Regions from separate parts of the Pseudomonas sp. Pso3 genome, predicted to be linked through region 2. Evidence: predicted binding sites of a transcription regulator. Region 2 holds the regulator's gene; the other holds the start of a gene.
The links. The regulator FliA, encoded in region 2, starts transcription of late flagellar genes. The targets are predictions, from matches to a motif close to CTAAAGTTTNNNNNNNNNNNGCCGNTAA.
Positions count from the first base shown of each region.

Region 1: the regulator FliA is predicted to act here: its motif matches at 5,604-5,631, upstream of motA (flagellar motor stator protein MotA).

Region 1 covers NZ_AP043687.1:533,888-541,296, reverse strand. The annotation lists gene ACZ5R1_RS02570 (trimeric intracellular cation channel family protein) at 1-219, opposite strand, end outside; gene orn (oligoribonuclease) at 236-784, opposite strand; gene ACZ5R1_RS02560 (class I SAM-dependent methyltransferase) at 835-1,605, opposite strand; gene rsgA (small ribosomal subunit biogenesis GTPase RsgA) at 1,700-2,722, shown strand; gene ACZ5R1_RS02550 (nitroreductase family protein) at 2,771-3,370, opposite strand; gene ACZ5R1_RS02545 (flagellar motor protein MotB) at 3,534-4,694, opposite strand; gene motA (flagellar motor stator protein MotA) at 4,694-5,545, opposite strand; gene ACZ5R1_RS02535 (HDOD domain-containing protein) at 5,663-7,180, shown strand; gene ACZ5R1_RS02530 (rhodanese-like domain-containing protein) at 7,240-7,409, shown strand, end outside.
Region 2 covers NZ_AP043687.1:1,649,173-1,656,581, forward strand. The annotation lists gene flhB (flagellar biosynthesis protein FlhB) at 1-448, shown strand, start outside; gene sodC (superoxide dismutase family protein) at 441-968, opposite strand; gene flhA (flagellar biosynthesis protein FlhA) at 1,194-3,320, shown strand; gene flhF (flagellar biosynthesis protein FlhF) at 3,331-4,659, shown strand; gene fleN (flagellar synthesis regulator FleN) at 4,752-5,582, shown strand; gene fliA (RNA polymerase sigma factor FliA) at 5,579-6,319, shown strand; gene ACZ5R1_RS07785 (chemotaxis response regulator CheY) at 6,407-6,781, shown strand; gene ACZ5R1_RS07790 (protein phosphatase CheZ) at 6,801-7,409, shown strand, end outside.

The sequences.
Region 1 (7,409 bases), 1.1 Mb from region 2:
GGCGAGGCCCGCGCCGACGGTGAGCGCGAGGTACTCCGGGTGCTTTACCCAGCCCAGCGGATAGTGCCCCAGCAGCACATCGCGCACCGAGCCGCCGCCCAGGGCGGTGACGCTGGCGATCAGCGCCACGCCGAACAGGTCCATGCCGCGGCGCCCCGCGGACAGGGCGCCGGTCATGGCTTCGGCGGTGATGGCGACCAGGTAGAGGATGGACAGCAGCACCGACGGGTGGCCGTCAGACCTTGATGAAGTGCTCGCGGTAGTGACGCAGCTCGGCGATGGAATCGCGGATGTCGTCCAGCGCCAGGTGGCTGCCGCTCTTCTTCACGCCGTCACGCACATGGGGTGCCCAGCGCGCGGCCAGTTCCTTGAGGGTGGAGACGTCCAGGTTGCGGTAGTGGAAGTAGGCTTCCAGCTCCGGCATGCGGCGATAGAGGAAGCGCCGGTCCTGGCAGATGCTGTTGCCGCAGATCGGCGATTTGCCCTTGGGCACCCATTGACGCAGGAACTCCAGGGTCAGGGCCTCGGCCTGGGCGGTGTCGACGGTGCTCTCGCGTACCCGCTGGGTCAGGCCCGAGCCGCCGTGCTGACGGGTATTCCACTCGTCCATGCCGGCCAGGATCTCGTCCGACTGGTGGATGGCCAGTACCGGGCCCTCGGCCAGCACATTGAGATCGCTGTCGGTGACGATGGTGGCCATCTCGATGATCACGTCCCGATCTGGATCCAGGCCGGTCATTTCCAGGTCGATCCAGATCAGGTGCTGAGGATTGGGGGCGGTCATGGTGAACTCCTTGATGATGGCACCAGTGTAGCAGCGCGCCTGCCGCGCACCTAACGATGCCAGAGCAGCAGCCGGCTGCCGCGCAGGTCCCCTACCTCCAGCACCCGATCCGCGGGCTGGCCGGGAATCTCGAAGGTGTTGCTAATCAGCCAGCTGCCGGCGCGCTGCTCCGTGCGGGCCTTGTCGCCCAGGCGTGGCATGGGCGCCGGCGAGAGAAAGCAGTAGACGACGTCGAACTCGCCCAGCTCCACCCGCCAGAGATCGCGATAGCGCACTTGGCAATTGCGCCGCGGCAGGCAGCGCAGCCAGGCCAGGGCGAAGCTCAGCGGCGCCGTCTCCACGCCGACGAAGGTGGCCTGCGGAAAGCGCCGGGACAGATCGACCAGGGTATCGCCCAGGCCGCAGCCCAGGTCGACGAAGCGAAAGGTCGGCTCGCGCTCGGCGAGCAGTTCGGCCAGCCGTTCGCGGGTCTGGCGGCCGGTGAGATAGAGCGGTACCCGCTCGCGCAGGCTGTTCCAGTTCAGCAGCAGGAGCAGCAGGAAGCCGAGCGCGGCGATGCCCGCCGAGAGCCCGCGACCGCTGACCAGATAGAGCGCCGGGGCGAACAGCAGATTGATGAAGACCCACCAGCGGGCGAGTCCCAGCAACTCGCCCAGCAGGGCCGCCAGTACCGCCTGCAGGCAGACCAGCGCCAGCAGCGAGGGGCGCTGGCCGGCGAAGCTGGCCCACAGGCGGATGCCGACGACGGCGACCACCAGGGCGGCCAGTTGCACCAGCACGGCCAGCAACAGCGGATAGCGCGAGGCGAGATGGGCCAGCATGGGGGCTCCGAAGCGACGAGGTACGCCAAGTTTAGGTAATCCGGGGGAGGCGGCCAATGCTAGACTCAGCGGTCCTGAAACCCGCGGACATCCCATGGCCAAACGCCACCTGACCCGTCGCCAGAGCTGGCGGATCGAGAAAATCCAGACCGAACGCGCCGCCCGCGCGGAAAAGCGCGAATCCAAGCTGATCGACGAGCTCGAAGGCGGCGACCTGGGCCCGGAGCAACAGGGCCTGGTGATCGCCCACTTCGGCGTTCAAGTGGAGGTCGAGGATGACGACGGCCAGCTGCAGCGCTGTCACCTGCGTGCCAACCTGCCGACCCTGGTCACCGGCGACCGGGTGGTGTTTCGCGCCAGCCTCCAGGGCAATGGCGTCATCGTCGCCCAGCTGCCGCGCCGCTCGGAAATCTGCCGGCCGGACATGCGCGGCCTGCTCAAGCCGGTGGCGGCCAACGTCGACCGCCTGGTGATCGTCTTCGCCCCGCTGCCCACGCCCCACGCCAACCTCATCGACCGCTACCTGGTGGCCGCCGAGCACGCCGGCATCCAGCCGCTGCTGCTGCTCAACAAGGCCGACCTGATCGACGAGCACAACGGCCCGGCGCTGGACGACCTGCTGGGCATCTACCGCGAACTGGACTATCCGCTGCTGGAGGTCTCGGCCCACAATGGCCTGAGCATGGACCAGCTCAAGAGTGCCCTGGACGAGCACGTCAGTGTCTTCGTCGGTCAGTCCGGGGTGGGCAAGTCGTCGCTGGTGAATGCCCTGCTGCCGGGCGTCGATACCCGCGTCGGCCCGCTGTCCGAGCTGACCAACAAGGGCACCCACACCACTACCACCGCCCGGCTCTTCCACTTTCCCGACGGCGGCGACCTGATCGACTCGCCCGGCATCCGCGAATTCGGCCTCAGTCACGTCAGCCGTGATGATGTCGAAGCTGGCTTCAAGGAATTCGGCGACTACCTGGGCCACTGCCGTTTCCGCGACTGCAAGCATGAGCGGGAGCCCGGTTGCGCCCTGCTCGCTGCCCTGGAGCGCGGTGACATCCATCCGCAGCGGATGGCCAGTTACCGGCATATCCTGGCCAGCCTCGAAGGCGAGTCGCGCTACTAAGCAAAACGCCGGGCAAGCCCGGCGTTTTGCTCTATCAGTCGAGGACCATCAGCCAAAGACGCGGAAGCGCTCGGCGTCGTCCATGAAGCCCTTCTCGGGGAAGTCGCCTTCGTTGGAGCCGAAGGGCATCTGGGCGCGCAGGTGCCAGGTCTCCGGCAGCTTCCACTCGGCGGCGGCCAGGGCGTCGGGCAGCGGATTGTAGTGCTGCAGGCTGGCGCCGATACCGGCATTGGCCAGGGCCGTCCACACCGAGAACTGGGCGATACCGCTGGCCTGCTCCGACCAGATCGGGAAGTTGTCGGCGTAGGCCGGATACTTGTCCTGCAGGCCGGCAACCACATGCCGATCCTCGTAGAACAGCACAGTGCCGGCACCGGCGGCGAAGCTGTTGATCTTGCCTTCGGTGGCGGCGAAGGCGTCGGCCGGCACGATCTGCCGCAGCGCCTGCATGACGAAGCCCCAGAACTTGTCGCTCTCGGCGCCGAACAGGATCACCGCGCGCGAACTCTGCGAATTGAAGGCGGAGGGCGACAGCTTGACGGCCTCCTGGATCAGCGCGGTGACCTGGTCCTGGGCCAGCGGCAGATTCTTGCCCAGCGCGTACTGGCTGCGGCGGCGCTTGATGGTGTCGATAAAGGCGTTGCTCATCGGAAGGCTCCTGCAAGGGAATCGGAGATCGGGAGACCGCGCACGAGGGCGCAAGGTGCCCGATCCGTCATGAAACCCCTGCAGCTTAACCAGCCGTCTTCACGTCAACGGACGAAAAAACCGAACGCTAGCAGCGAATTTTCCTATCTATCAGCGCGACCGTTCAGGGCTTGCTCTGGATGACACCCGCATCGAAGGCATTGATCTGCTGCTTGAAGGCCGCGTTGTTGATGGGTTGCGCCAGGTTACCGGTGGCGCTGACGCCACCGCTGGAGACCCCGCTCCGGCTCGCCGCCGGGGCGGCGCCGGCCGCGGGCTTGGGTGCCTGGTTGCCGCCGGCGCGTCCCTCGATGGCCTGCTGGGCCTTCTTGGTCAGCACGATGATGTCGATGCGGCGGTTGACCGGATTGAGCGGATGCTCGCGATCGAAGGGGGCCGAGGAGGCATAGCCGACGATCCGCGCCACCTGCTCTTCCGGATAGCCACCGGCGATCAGCGCCCGGCGTGCGGCGTTGGCGCGACCGGCGGACAGCTCCCAGTTGCTGAAGTCACCCTTGCCGTTGTAGCGCGCCGCATCGGTATGGCCGCTGATGCTGATCTTGTTCGGCACTTGGCGAATGGTGTCGGCCATGGCCAGCAGGATGTCCTCGAAATAGGACTTCAGCCGCGGACTGCCGGAGTCGAACATCGGCCGGTTCTCGGCATCGACGATCTGGATGCGCAGGCCGTCCTGGGTGATTTCCAGCAGGATCTGGTCCTTGAACTTCTGCAGTTCCGGATTCTGCTCGATCTTGTTCTGCAGCTCCTGCAGCAACAGCTCCAGGCGCTCCTTGTCGACCTGCTCGGCGATCTTTTCCGCCTGGCTGGCATCCATCTTCTGGGCCTGCTGGTTCTGATCCTTCTGCGCCGCCGCATTCGGCTGGCGATCCGGCGAACTGTCCGGCGACTGGGTCGGATCGGGCTGCACCCGGTTGGAATCGTTGGGGTCGGCGCGCTCCTCCATGTCCGGGTTGACCTTGTTCTGGGTCGAATCCGGCTGGGCCTGGATCTCGGGATTCAGGGTGCGGTCGGGCGCCGGCGTCGGCGTGCCGCCCAGGTCGATGACATAGGGGCTGGCGCTTTCGGTGAAGCCGATCGGATCCTGGAAGTAGCCGGCGATGGCCTTCTTCTGTTCCGGGGTGGCCGAGGACATCAGCCAGAGCACCAGGAAGAACGCCATCATGGCGGTGGCGAAGTCGGCGAAGGCGATCTTCCAGGCGCCGCCGTGGTGGCCGGCGGCGCTCTTCTTGACGCGCTTGACGATGATCGGCTGGTTGTTGTCCATCAGCTGCCCCGCATCGCCTGCTCGAGTTCACTGAAGGATGGCCGGTGCGCCGGGAACAGCACCTTGCGACCGAATTCCACGGCGACGGTGGGCGGCATGCCGCTGGCAGCGGCGACCAGGCAGGCCTTGATGGCCTCCAGCACATTGAGTTCTTCCTTGGCGTCGTGCTCCAGGCAGGTCGCCAGCGGTCCGAAGAAGCCGTAGGCCGCGAGAATACCGAGGAAGGTCCCCACCAGGGCCGCACCCACATGGCCACCGATGGCCGCCTGGTCGCCCTCGCCGAGCATGCCCATGGTGATCACGATGCCCAGTACCGCGGCGACGATGCCGAAGCCGGGCAGGCCGTCAGCGACCCGCGATACCGCGTGGGACGGATGCTCCAGCTCTTCCTTGATGCCGGCCAGTTCCATGTCGAACAGGCCTTCCAGCTCGTGGGGGGCCATGTTGCCGGAGGACATCAATCGCAGGTAGTCGGCGACGTAGGCGGTCATCCGCTCATCCTTGAGGATGTTCGGGTACTTGCTGAAGATCGGACTGGCCTTGGGGTCCTCGACGTCCGCCTCGATGGACATCATGCCCTCGCGCCGGCTCTTGTTGAGGATCTCGTAGAGCAGCTTCAGCACGTCCAGGTAGAAGGCGTGGGTGAAGCGATTGCCAAACATCTTCAGCGACTTCTTGAACACCTGCATGAAGGTGCTGCCCGGGTTGGCCTGCAGGAAGGCCCCCAGGGCGGCACCGCCGATGATCAGGACCTCGAGTGGCTGGATGATCGCAGCGATCTTGCCATGCGCGAGGATGTAGCCGCCGAGGACAGCCGCGAATATCACGATGATGCCGATGATTTTTGCCATGGTTGGGAATACTGTGTGCTAAGGAAAATTGAGCCGGGGAATCACCCTCACGCCCCCTTTATCGGACCCGGCGCCCCGGACTGAAGGCCTTTCATCAAATTTCAAGGCGACCGTCGTATGTCCAGCCGCCCGAACACCGTCGAAGACTGGGTCAAACACCTGGAAGGCGTGCGCCTGCCGGTGGCCACCGCCACCGCGGAGCGTCTGCGCCGCGCCCTGGCCGATGGCCGTCTGGCGTTGCATGAGATCGCCGAACGGCTCTGCGAGTCACCCCCCCTGGCGCTGGCCCTGCTGCGCGAGGCCAATCGCGGCCATGCCAGCCTCGGCGATCCGGCCGCCAGTCTGGAAGCCGTGCTCGGCCGCGTCGGACTCGGCCCGGCGGAATACCTGATCGCCCGCCAGCCGACCCTGGCCGAGGAACGCCTGCCGCGTCCGCTGCGGCAGCTGTGCCTGGTCAGCCAGCACGCCATGACCCTAGGGCTGGGCCTGTTCGGCGTGCCCCTGGCGCGACTGTGGCCGGACATCCGCCTGGCCGCCCTGCTCTTTCTGGCGCCGCTCTGGCCGCTGGCGACCCGCTATCCGGAACTCTTCGAGGAATGGGAGCGGCGGGTGCTGGGCGAAGGCGAACCGGCGATAAAGGTCGAGCGCGAGCTGCTCGGCGTGCCGGCGATCCGCCTGTGCCAGGCGCTGGCCCGTCACTGGCAGCTGCCCGAGTGGATCGTCGAAGGCTATCGGCTGCTGGACCAGGATCGCCGGCAACTGGTCAGGGCGTTGCACATCGCCCATGGCGACGATCCTCTCGAACAGCAGCAGCGCCTCGACGACGACCCCACGCTACGGCGCTGGCTGACCCATCCCGGCAACACCATCCTCCTGGCCAACGGCCTGGCGCTGGCCAGCCACCATGCCTGGGACGGTCCCCACACCCTGCGCTGGCAGCGCTTCAGCGCCCTCTACCTGCAACTGCCACTGGCACGGGTGCAGAGTCGCAGCCACGAACTGGCGGTGCAGGACGCCCAGCGCCATGCCCGACCCGGCCTCTGGCACCCGGCCGAAGGCCTGGTCTGGCCGCCGGGCGAACGGCGCCTCAAGCCGGTGCCCCGGGTGCAGGTCGCCAGCGAGAGTCAGGCGCAGCGCTGGCGCGGACTCTGCGAGCAGTTGCTGCACACGCCCAGCGCCTTCGCCACCCTGCCCCAGCTGTTCGATTGCGCCCGCCAGGCGCTGGTGGCCTGCGGCCTGCCGCGGCTGCTGCTGCTGGCTCCGGATCGCAACGGCCAGAAGGGCAATGTCCAGCTGCACCATGGCCTGGACGACGCCCCCGGCCTGCAACTGGACATCGCCAGCCATCCGCTGCTGGCCAAGCTGTTCGGCAGCCCCGGCCAGTTGCGCATCGATGACGGCAACCGAGCGCGTTTCGCGCCGCACCTGCCCGCCGATCTGCGCCGGCTGTTCAGCAACGAACGGCTCTGGCTGCGCAGTCTAGGCTTTGGCGAACGGGTGGTGCTGCTGGCGATCCTGGACAGCGAACTGCAGCCGGCGGATCCCCGTCGGACCGCGGCGCTGGACAAGACCTTCACCTGCATCGAGCGCGCCATCGGCACCTTTGCCAATCGTCCGCGGGTACGACCGACCTGACGCTGGCCGGTCAACCTCGGTACACTTCACCTTTGCTACGGACCGACGGGAAATCCGCGATGCCCTTTTCCGCCCTGCCCCTGGTGATCGAACCGGCCGATCTCGCGGCGCGCCTGGATGCGCCCGAACTCATCCTGGTGGATCTCTGCAGCGCCGCCCACTATGCCGAGGGCCATCTGCCCGGCGCGCGCCATGTCGCGCCCGCCCGCACCCAGCTGGGCAGCAAGCC
Region 2 (7,409 bases):
CGAGGGCAAGCCCGAGGTCAAGGGCAAGATCCGCCAGATGCAGCGGCAGATGGCCCAGCGTCGGATGATGGCCGAGGTGCCCAATGCCGATGTGGTTATCACCAACCCGACCCACTTCGCCGTGGCGCTCAAGTACGACGCGGCCAAGGGCGGGGCGCCGGTGCTGGTGGCCAAGGGCAGCGATTTCACCGCGCTGAAGATCCGCGAGATCGCCCAGGAACACCAGGTCTCGCTGCTGGAGTCGCCAGGGCTGGCGCGCGCGGTGTATTTCTCCACCGAGGTGGATCAGGAGATTCCGGCCGGACTCTATGTGGCCGTGGCTCAGGTCCTGGCCTATGTCTATCAGCTCAGGCAATTCCGGGCTGGACGCGGGCGCAAGCCCAAGCTGTCCGATCTGCCCATCCCGCCGGATCTGCGGCGGGATGAGGAGGGGAAGGCGCCTACTTGATGACGCCGCAGGCGACGCGTGCGCCGCCACCACCCAGCGGCTTGGGCTGGTCGGCGTAGTTGTCGCCACCGGCATGCACCATCAACGCATGGCCCTTGAGCTCTTCCAGGCGCTTCAGGCGGGGCGCCAGCACCGGCTGGGTGGCCTGGCCGTCGGCGGTCACATAGAGCGCCGGCAATTCGCCCAGGTGGCCGTCGTCCGACCAGGGCGCGCTGTGCTTGCCGGTGTTGCGCGGATCCAGATGGCCGCCCGCCGCGCCCCCTGCGGTCAGGGTGCCATTCACCTCGGCCGCGCCGCAGTTGGGCTTGGTGTGGACGTGGAAGCCATGGATACCGGGCTCCAGGCCCTTGAGATCCGGCGTGAAGACCAGACCGTACTTGGAGCGGGTCACCTGCACGCTGCCGACACTTTCGCCCACACCGTCGGTCGTGACCTTGTTCAGCGGGATCGTCAGGGATTCGGCTGCCTGGGCGGTGCCGACCAGGCAGGTGGCCAACAGGGTCGCGGTCCAGATTTTCATGGTGATGTTCCTCGGATAGGCGCGCTAGCGCGGGTCCCTAGACAGACTCATGGCCTCCGCCCACGGTTCAGCCGACGAGTCCGGCGATCCGTAACCAGTCCTGTATCACCTCCGGGAAAACCCCGCTGATTCAAGGTCTTGAGCAGTTGGCCCGGAGCTTGCTCAAGCCCCTGCGAACAGTGCGCTGCGTCAACTTTCCGTGACGACGGCACCGGCAAGCGAGGAATGGGTGTGAAAGTCGACAAATCCATGATGATGGGCAACATGCGCGGTCTGGCTCGCGGCAACCTAGGCGTGCCGCTGGCCGTCCTGGCGATGCTCGCCATGATGACCCTGCCGATGCCGCCGTTCCTGCTGGACGTGCTGTTCACCTTCAACATCGCCCTGTCGATCGTGGTCCTGCTGGTCAGCGTCTATGCGCTGCGGCCGCTGGATTTCGCGGTCTTCCCGACCATCCTGCTGGTGTCGACCCTGCTGCGCCTGGCGCTGAACGTGGCCTCGAGCCGCGTGGTGCTGTTGCACGGCCAGGACGGTCACGACGCCGCGGGCAAGGTCATCCAGGCCTTCGGCGAGGTGGTGGTCGGCGGCAACTACGTGGTCGGTGCGGTGGTGTTCGCCATCCTCATGATCATCAACTTCGTGGTGGTGACCAAGGGTGCCGGCCGCATCTCCGAGGTGTCGGCGCGTTTCACCCTGGACGCCATGCCCGGCAAGCAGATGGCCATCGACGCCGACCTGAACGCCGGCATCATCGACCAGGCCGAAGCCAAGAAGCGCCGGACCGAAGTGGGCCAGGAAGCCGACTTCTACGGTTCCATGGACGGTGCCAGCAAGTTCGTCCGCGGTGACGCCGTCGCCGGTCTGCTGATCCTCTTCATCAACCTCATCGGCGGCATGGCCATTGGTATGGCCCAGCACGGTCTGCCGTTCGGCGAAGCGGCGCGCATCTACGCCCTGCTGACCATCGGTGACGGCCTGGTCGCCCAGGTTCCCTCGCTGCTGCTGTCAGTCGCCGCGGCCATCATGGTCACCCGGGTGTCCTCCGCCGAAGACATGGGTCAGCAGGTCAATCGTCAGATGTTCGCCTCGCCCAAGGCGCTGGCGGTCTCGGCTTTCATCATCATCGCCATGGGCCTGGTGCCGGGCATGCCGCACCTGCCGTTCCTCGGCCTGGGTGGCGCCGCCGCAGCCGGTGCCTGGCTGATCTACAAGCGTCAGCGCCAGGCCAAGCAGACCGCCGAGGTCGAAGCCAAGAAGCAGCAGGACCTGGCTCCCGTGCAGCGTCCGGCCGAGGCCAAGGAGCTGGGCTGGGACGACGTCACCCCGGTGGACATGGTCGGTCTGGAAGTCGGGTACCGGCTGATCCCCATGGTCGATCGCAACCAGGGTGGCCAGTTGCTGGCGCGGATCAAGGGCGTGCGCAAGAAGTTGTCCCAGGACCTCGGTTTCCTCATGCCGTCGGTACACATCCGCGACAACCTGGACCTGCTGCCCAACGCCTATCGTCTGACTCTTATGGGCGTCAGCGTGGCCGAAGCCGAGATCTATCCCGACCGCGAACTGGCCATCAACCCCGGTCAGGTCTATGGCTCCCTCAACGGCGTCGCCGCCAAGGATCCGGCATTCGGTCTGGAGGCGGTCTGGATCGACGTCACCCAGCGCGACCAGGCCCAGTCCCTCGGCTACACCGTGGTCGATGCCAGCACCGTGGTCGCCACCCACCTCAACCAGGTGCTCTTCAAGCACGCCCACGAGCTGATCGGCCACGAGGAGGTCCAGCAACTGCTGCAGGTACTGGCCAAGAGTTCGCCCAAGCTGGCCGAGGAGCTGGTGCCCGGCATCGTTTCCCTGTCGACCCTGCTCAAGATCCTCCAGCAACTGCTGCAGGAGCAGGTCCCGGTCCGCGACATCCGTACCATCGCCGAAGCCATCGCCAACGTCGGTCCGCGGAGTCAAGATCCCGCCGCCATCGCCGGTGCCGTACGGGTCGCCTTGTCCCGCGCAATCGTCCAGAACATCGTTGGAATGGAGCCTGAGCTGCCTGTTATCACCCTTGAGCCAAGGTTGGAACAGATGTTGCTAAGTAGTATGCAGAAGGCCGGTCAAGGCGCCGAGGACGGCATGTTCCTCGAGCCTGGCATGGCTGAAAAACTGCAGCGTTCCCTCATCGAGGCAGCGCAGCGTCAGGAAATGATGGGTAAGCCAGTGGTGCTGCTGGTAGCCGGTGCGATCCGCGGGATGATGTCCCGCTTCGCGCGGATGGCGGCGCCGAACATGAGTGTACTGGCCTACCAGGAAATTCCGGACAACAAGCAGGTCACCATCGTCGCTACCGTTGGCCAGAATGGCTGAGGTCTAGATCATGCAAGTCAAACGTTTCTTCGCCGCCGATATGCGTCAAGCCATGAAGCTGGTACGCGACGAGCTGGGCCCGGATGCCGCCATCCTCAGCAACCGCCGGGTCGCCGGTGGTGTCGAGCTGACCGCGGCGCTGGACTACCAGGCTCCGGCACCGGCCGCGCCCAACGCGGAGCTGCAGGCGGAGTTGCGCAAGACCCATGCGAAGATCGCCCAGGCCCATGCCGACCTCAGCATCCGCGCGCCGGGCGTGCCCTCGGCCGCACCCAAGGACAAGCAGCTGCTCGGCGCCATCAGCGCCGCCGACAGCCGCCGCGAGCCGGTGATCGCCCCGCCGCGTGCGCCCCAGCCGGCCGCTGCCGCCCCTGCCGCCAGCGCCGCGCCGGAAGACCGTCGCGCCCTGGAAGCCATGCGCAGCGAACTCAGCGGTCTGCGTGAACTGCTGGAAGTCCAGCTCGGCTCCATGGCCTGGACCCAGGTGCAGTCCACCCGTCCGCAGCAGGCCGGCCTCTGGCGTCGTCTGCAGCGCATGGGTCTGCCGGCCGATCTGGCCCGCCACCTGCTCGACAGCGTCGCCAAGATCCAGGACCCGCGCCATGCCTGGCGCATGCTGCTGGCCAACTTCGCCCAGCTGGCCAAGACCACCGACGCCAAGATTCTGGAGGAGGGCGGTGTCGTCGCCTTCGTCGGTCCGGCCGGCATGGGCAAGACCACCACCCTGGCCAAGCTCGCCGCCAGCTACGTGCTCAAGTACGGTCCCCAGAGTCTGGCGCTGGTCAGCATGGACAGCTTCCGCATCGGTGCCCAGGAGCAGATCAAGACCCTCGGCCGTATCCTCGACGTGCCGGTGACCCTGGTCGACCCGGGCCAGTCCCTGGCCCAGGCGCTGGCACCCCTGGCACGCAAGCGCCTGGTGCTGATCGACACCGCGGGCATGCCCGCCAATGATCCGGCGCTCAAGGTGCAGCTCGAAGCCCTGGCCAACCGCCAGCTGAAAATTCGCAACTATCTGGTATTGGGTGTCACCAGCCAGAGCCAGGTGCTCAAGGCGGCCTACCACAGCTATCGGCGCTGCGGCCTGAGCGGCTGCGTGCTGACCAAGCTGGACGAAGCCGCCAGTCTCGGCGAAGCCCTGGGTCTGGCCATCAGCCAGCGCCTGCCGGTGGCCTACATCGCCGACGGCCCGCGCATCCCGGACGACCTGCATCCGGCCCGCAGCCACCAGCTGGTGAGCCGCGCGGTGAGCCTGCAGGCCCCCGAGGAACCGAGCGAAGAAACCATGGCGGGCATGCTTGCCGGCCTGTATCAGAGCAATGCCCGCCGCGCCGGTTAGCGCAGACGAACGGTAGTGGTGCATCGCATGCCTGGGCACGCCAAATGCACTTGGTCTAAAGTGTGACGGATTTCAATCAAAGGTATCAGGCAATGGGTAGCATGCATCCCGTCCAAGTCATAGCGGTCACGGGCGGTAAAGGCGGTGTCGGCAAGACCAACGTGTCGGTCAACCTGGCCTTGGCCCTGGCCGATATCGGGCGGCGCGTCATGCTGCTCGACGCCGACCTGGGCCTTGCCAACATCGACGTTCTGCTCGGCCTGTCGCCCAAGCGCACCCTGGCCGACGTCATCTCCGGCGAGTGCGAGCTGCGCGACGTGCTGCTGCACGGCCCGGGCGGCATCCGCATCGTCCCGGCGGCCTCGGGCACCCAGGCGATGGTCAATCTGACGCCGGCCCAGCACGCCGGTCTGATCCAGGCCTTCAGCGACATCAGCGAAAACCTCGACGTGCTCATCGTCGATACCGCGGCCGGCATCGGCGACCAGGTGGTCAGCTTCGTTCGCGCCGCCCAGGAAGTCCTGGTGGTGGTGTGCGACGAGCCCACCTCCATCACCGATGCCTACGCCCTGATCAAGCTGCTCAATCGCGACCATGGCGTCACCCGTTTCCGGGTCCTGGCGAACATGGCGCTGACGCCCCAGGAAGGTCGCAATCTCTTTGCTAAGCTGACCAAGGTGACCGACAGATTCCTGGATGTCGCCCTCCAGTATGTGGGCGCCATTCCGTTCGACGAGGCGGTGCGCAAAGCCGTGCAGAAACAGCGCCCCGTGTTCGAAGCCTTTCCGCGTGCCAAGGCCTCGCTGGCCTTTCGTGCGGTAGCTCAGAAAGTCGATGGCTGGCCGTTGCCCGCCAATCCGCGCGGCCATCTCGAGTTCTTTGTCGAGCGCCTTGTGCAACCAGCCATCGGTACCCACGCATGACAGCATCCAGCGGGCTTCGCATGTACAGCAAAACCTCGGAACGTACCCAGCAGGAGCAACTCATCAACCGCTATGCGCCGTTGGTGAAACGCATCGCCTACCATCTCCTGGCGCGACTGCCGGCCAGCGTGCAGGTCGAGGACCTGATGCAGGCCGGCATGATCGGCCTGCTGGAGGCCTCGCGCAAATATGACGCCGGCAAGGGCGCCAGCTTCGAGACCTACGCCGGCATCCGCATCCGCGGCGCCATGCTCGACGAGGTCCGCAAGGGCGACTGGGCGCCACGCTCGGTGCATCGCAACACGCGCATGGTCACCGACGCCATTCGCGCGGTGGAAGCGCGCACCGGTCGCGACGCTAAAGATTCCGAAGTCGCGGCCGAACTTAAATTGAGTCTGGATGAGTACTACGGCATCCTTGGCGACACCATGGGGAGTCGCCTGTTCAGTTTCGACGACCTCATGGAGGGTGGTGAGCATGGGCTCGAGGAGAGCGGTTCGCATGAACTCGAACCCGGTCGCGGTCTGGAGGACGAGCGCTTCCGCAAGGCCCTGGCCGACGCCATCGCCAATCTTCCGGAGCGTGAACGTCTGGTGCTCTCGCTGTATTACGACGAGGAACTCAACCTCAAGGAAATCGGCGAGGTGCTGGGCGTGAGCGAGTCACGCGTCTGCCAACTTCACAGTCAATGCGCGGCACGCCTGCGGGCGCGGCTGGCGGAATGGCGTTCGCGTTAACCGGCTGGTACTCAGGCTACTACGATTGCTTAGACGCGCCTTGCGGCGTGTGTGCGGATTAGGACGGAGGTCGACTTGGACAAGAACATGAAAATCCTCATCGTGGACGATTTTTCCACGATGAGACGCATCATCAAGAATTTGCTGCGCGATCTGGGATTCACCAATACCGCCGAAGCGGACGACGGCAACACCGCGCTGCCGATGTTGCAGAGCGGCAACTTCGATTTTCTCGTCACCGACTGGAACATGCCCGGCATGACCGGCATCGACCTGCTGCGCCAGGTGCGCGCCGATGCGCGCCTGAAGACCCTGCCAGTGCTGATGGTGACCGCCGAAGCCAAGCGCGAGCAGATCATCGAAGCCGCTCAGGCCGGCGTGAACGGCTATGTGGTCAAGCCTTTCACCGCCCAGGTGCTGAAAGAAAAGATCGACAAGATCTTCGAGCGGGTGAACGGCTGAAGAAAGCCGCGGGGACGTTATGGATCAGCTTGGCTCCAACAGCTTCAGCGACTTCGAGTCGAATCTCAAACAGCACGCCCAAGAGCTGGTGAAATGCCTGGAAAGCGGCGATTTCACCCAGGCCGTGCACGTCATCAATGAACTCAACCAGTTGCGCGATCGGGGTCTCTACCAGGAAGTCGGCAAGCTGACCCGCGAGTTGCACAACGCCATCGTCAACTTCGAGATCGATCCGCGCGGCATGGCCGGCGAAGAGGTCTCCCAGATCAGCGATGCCACCGATCGTCTCTCCTACGTGGTGAAGATGACCGAGAACGCCGCCAACCGGACCATGGATCTGGTGGAGGAGAGCGCCCCGCTGGTAGGCAACTTCGGCGACGAAGCCCGCGCCGTGCATGCCGACTGGAAGAAGTTCATGCGCCGGGAAATGGGCGCGGACGAATTCCGCGAGCTGGCCAAGCGCGTCGACGCCTTCCTCAGTCACAGCGAGAGCAGCGCCGAGCAACTGTCGGCCAAGCTCAACGACATCCTTCTGGCGCAGGACTACCAGGACCTTACCGGTCAGGTGATCAAGCGCGTGGTCAATCTCGTCGGGCAGATCGAGAAAGACCTCGTCAAGCTGGTGATG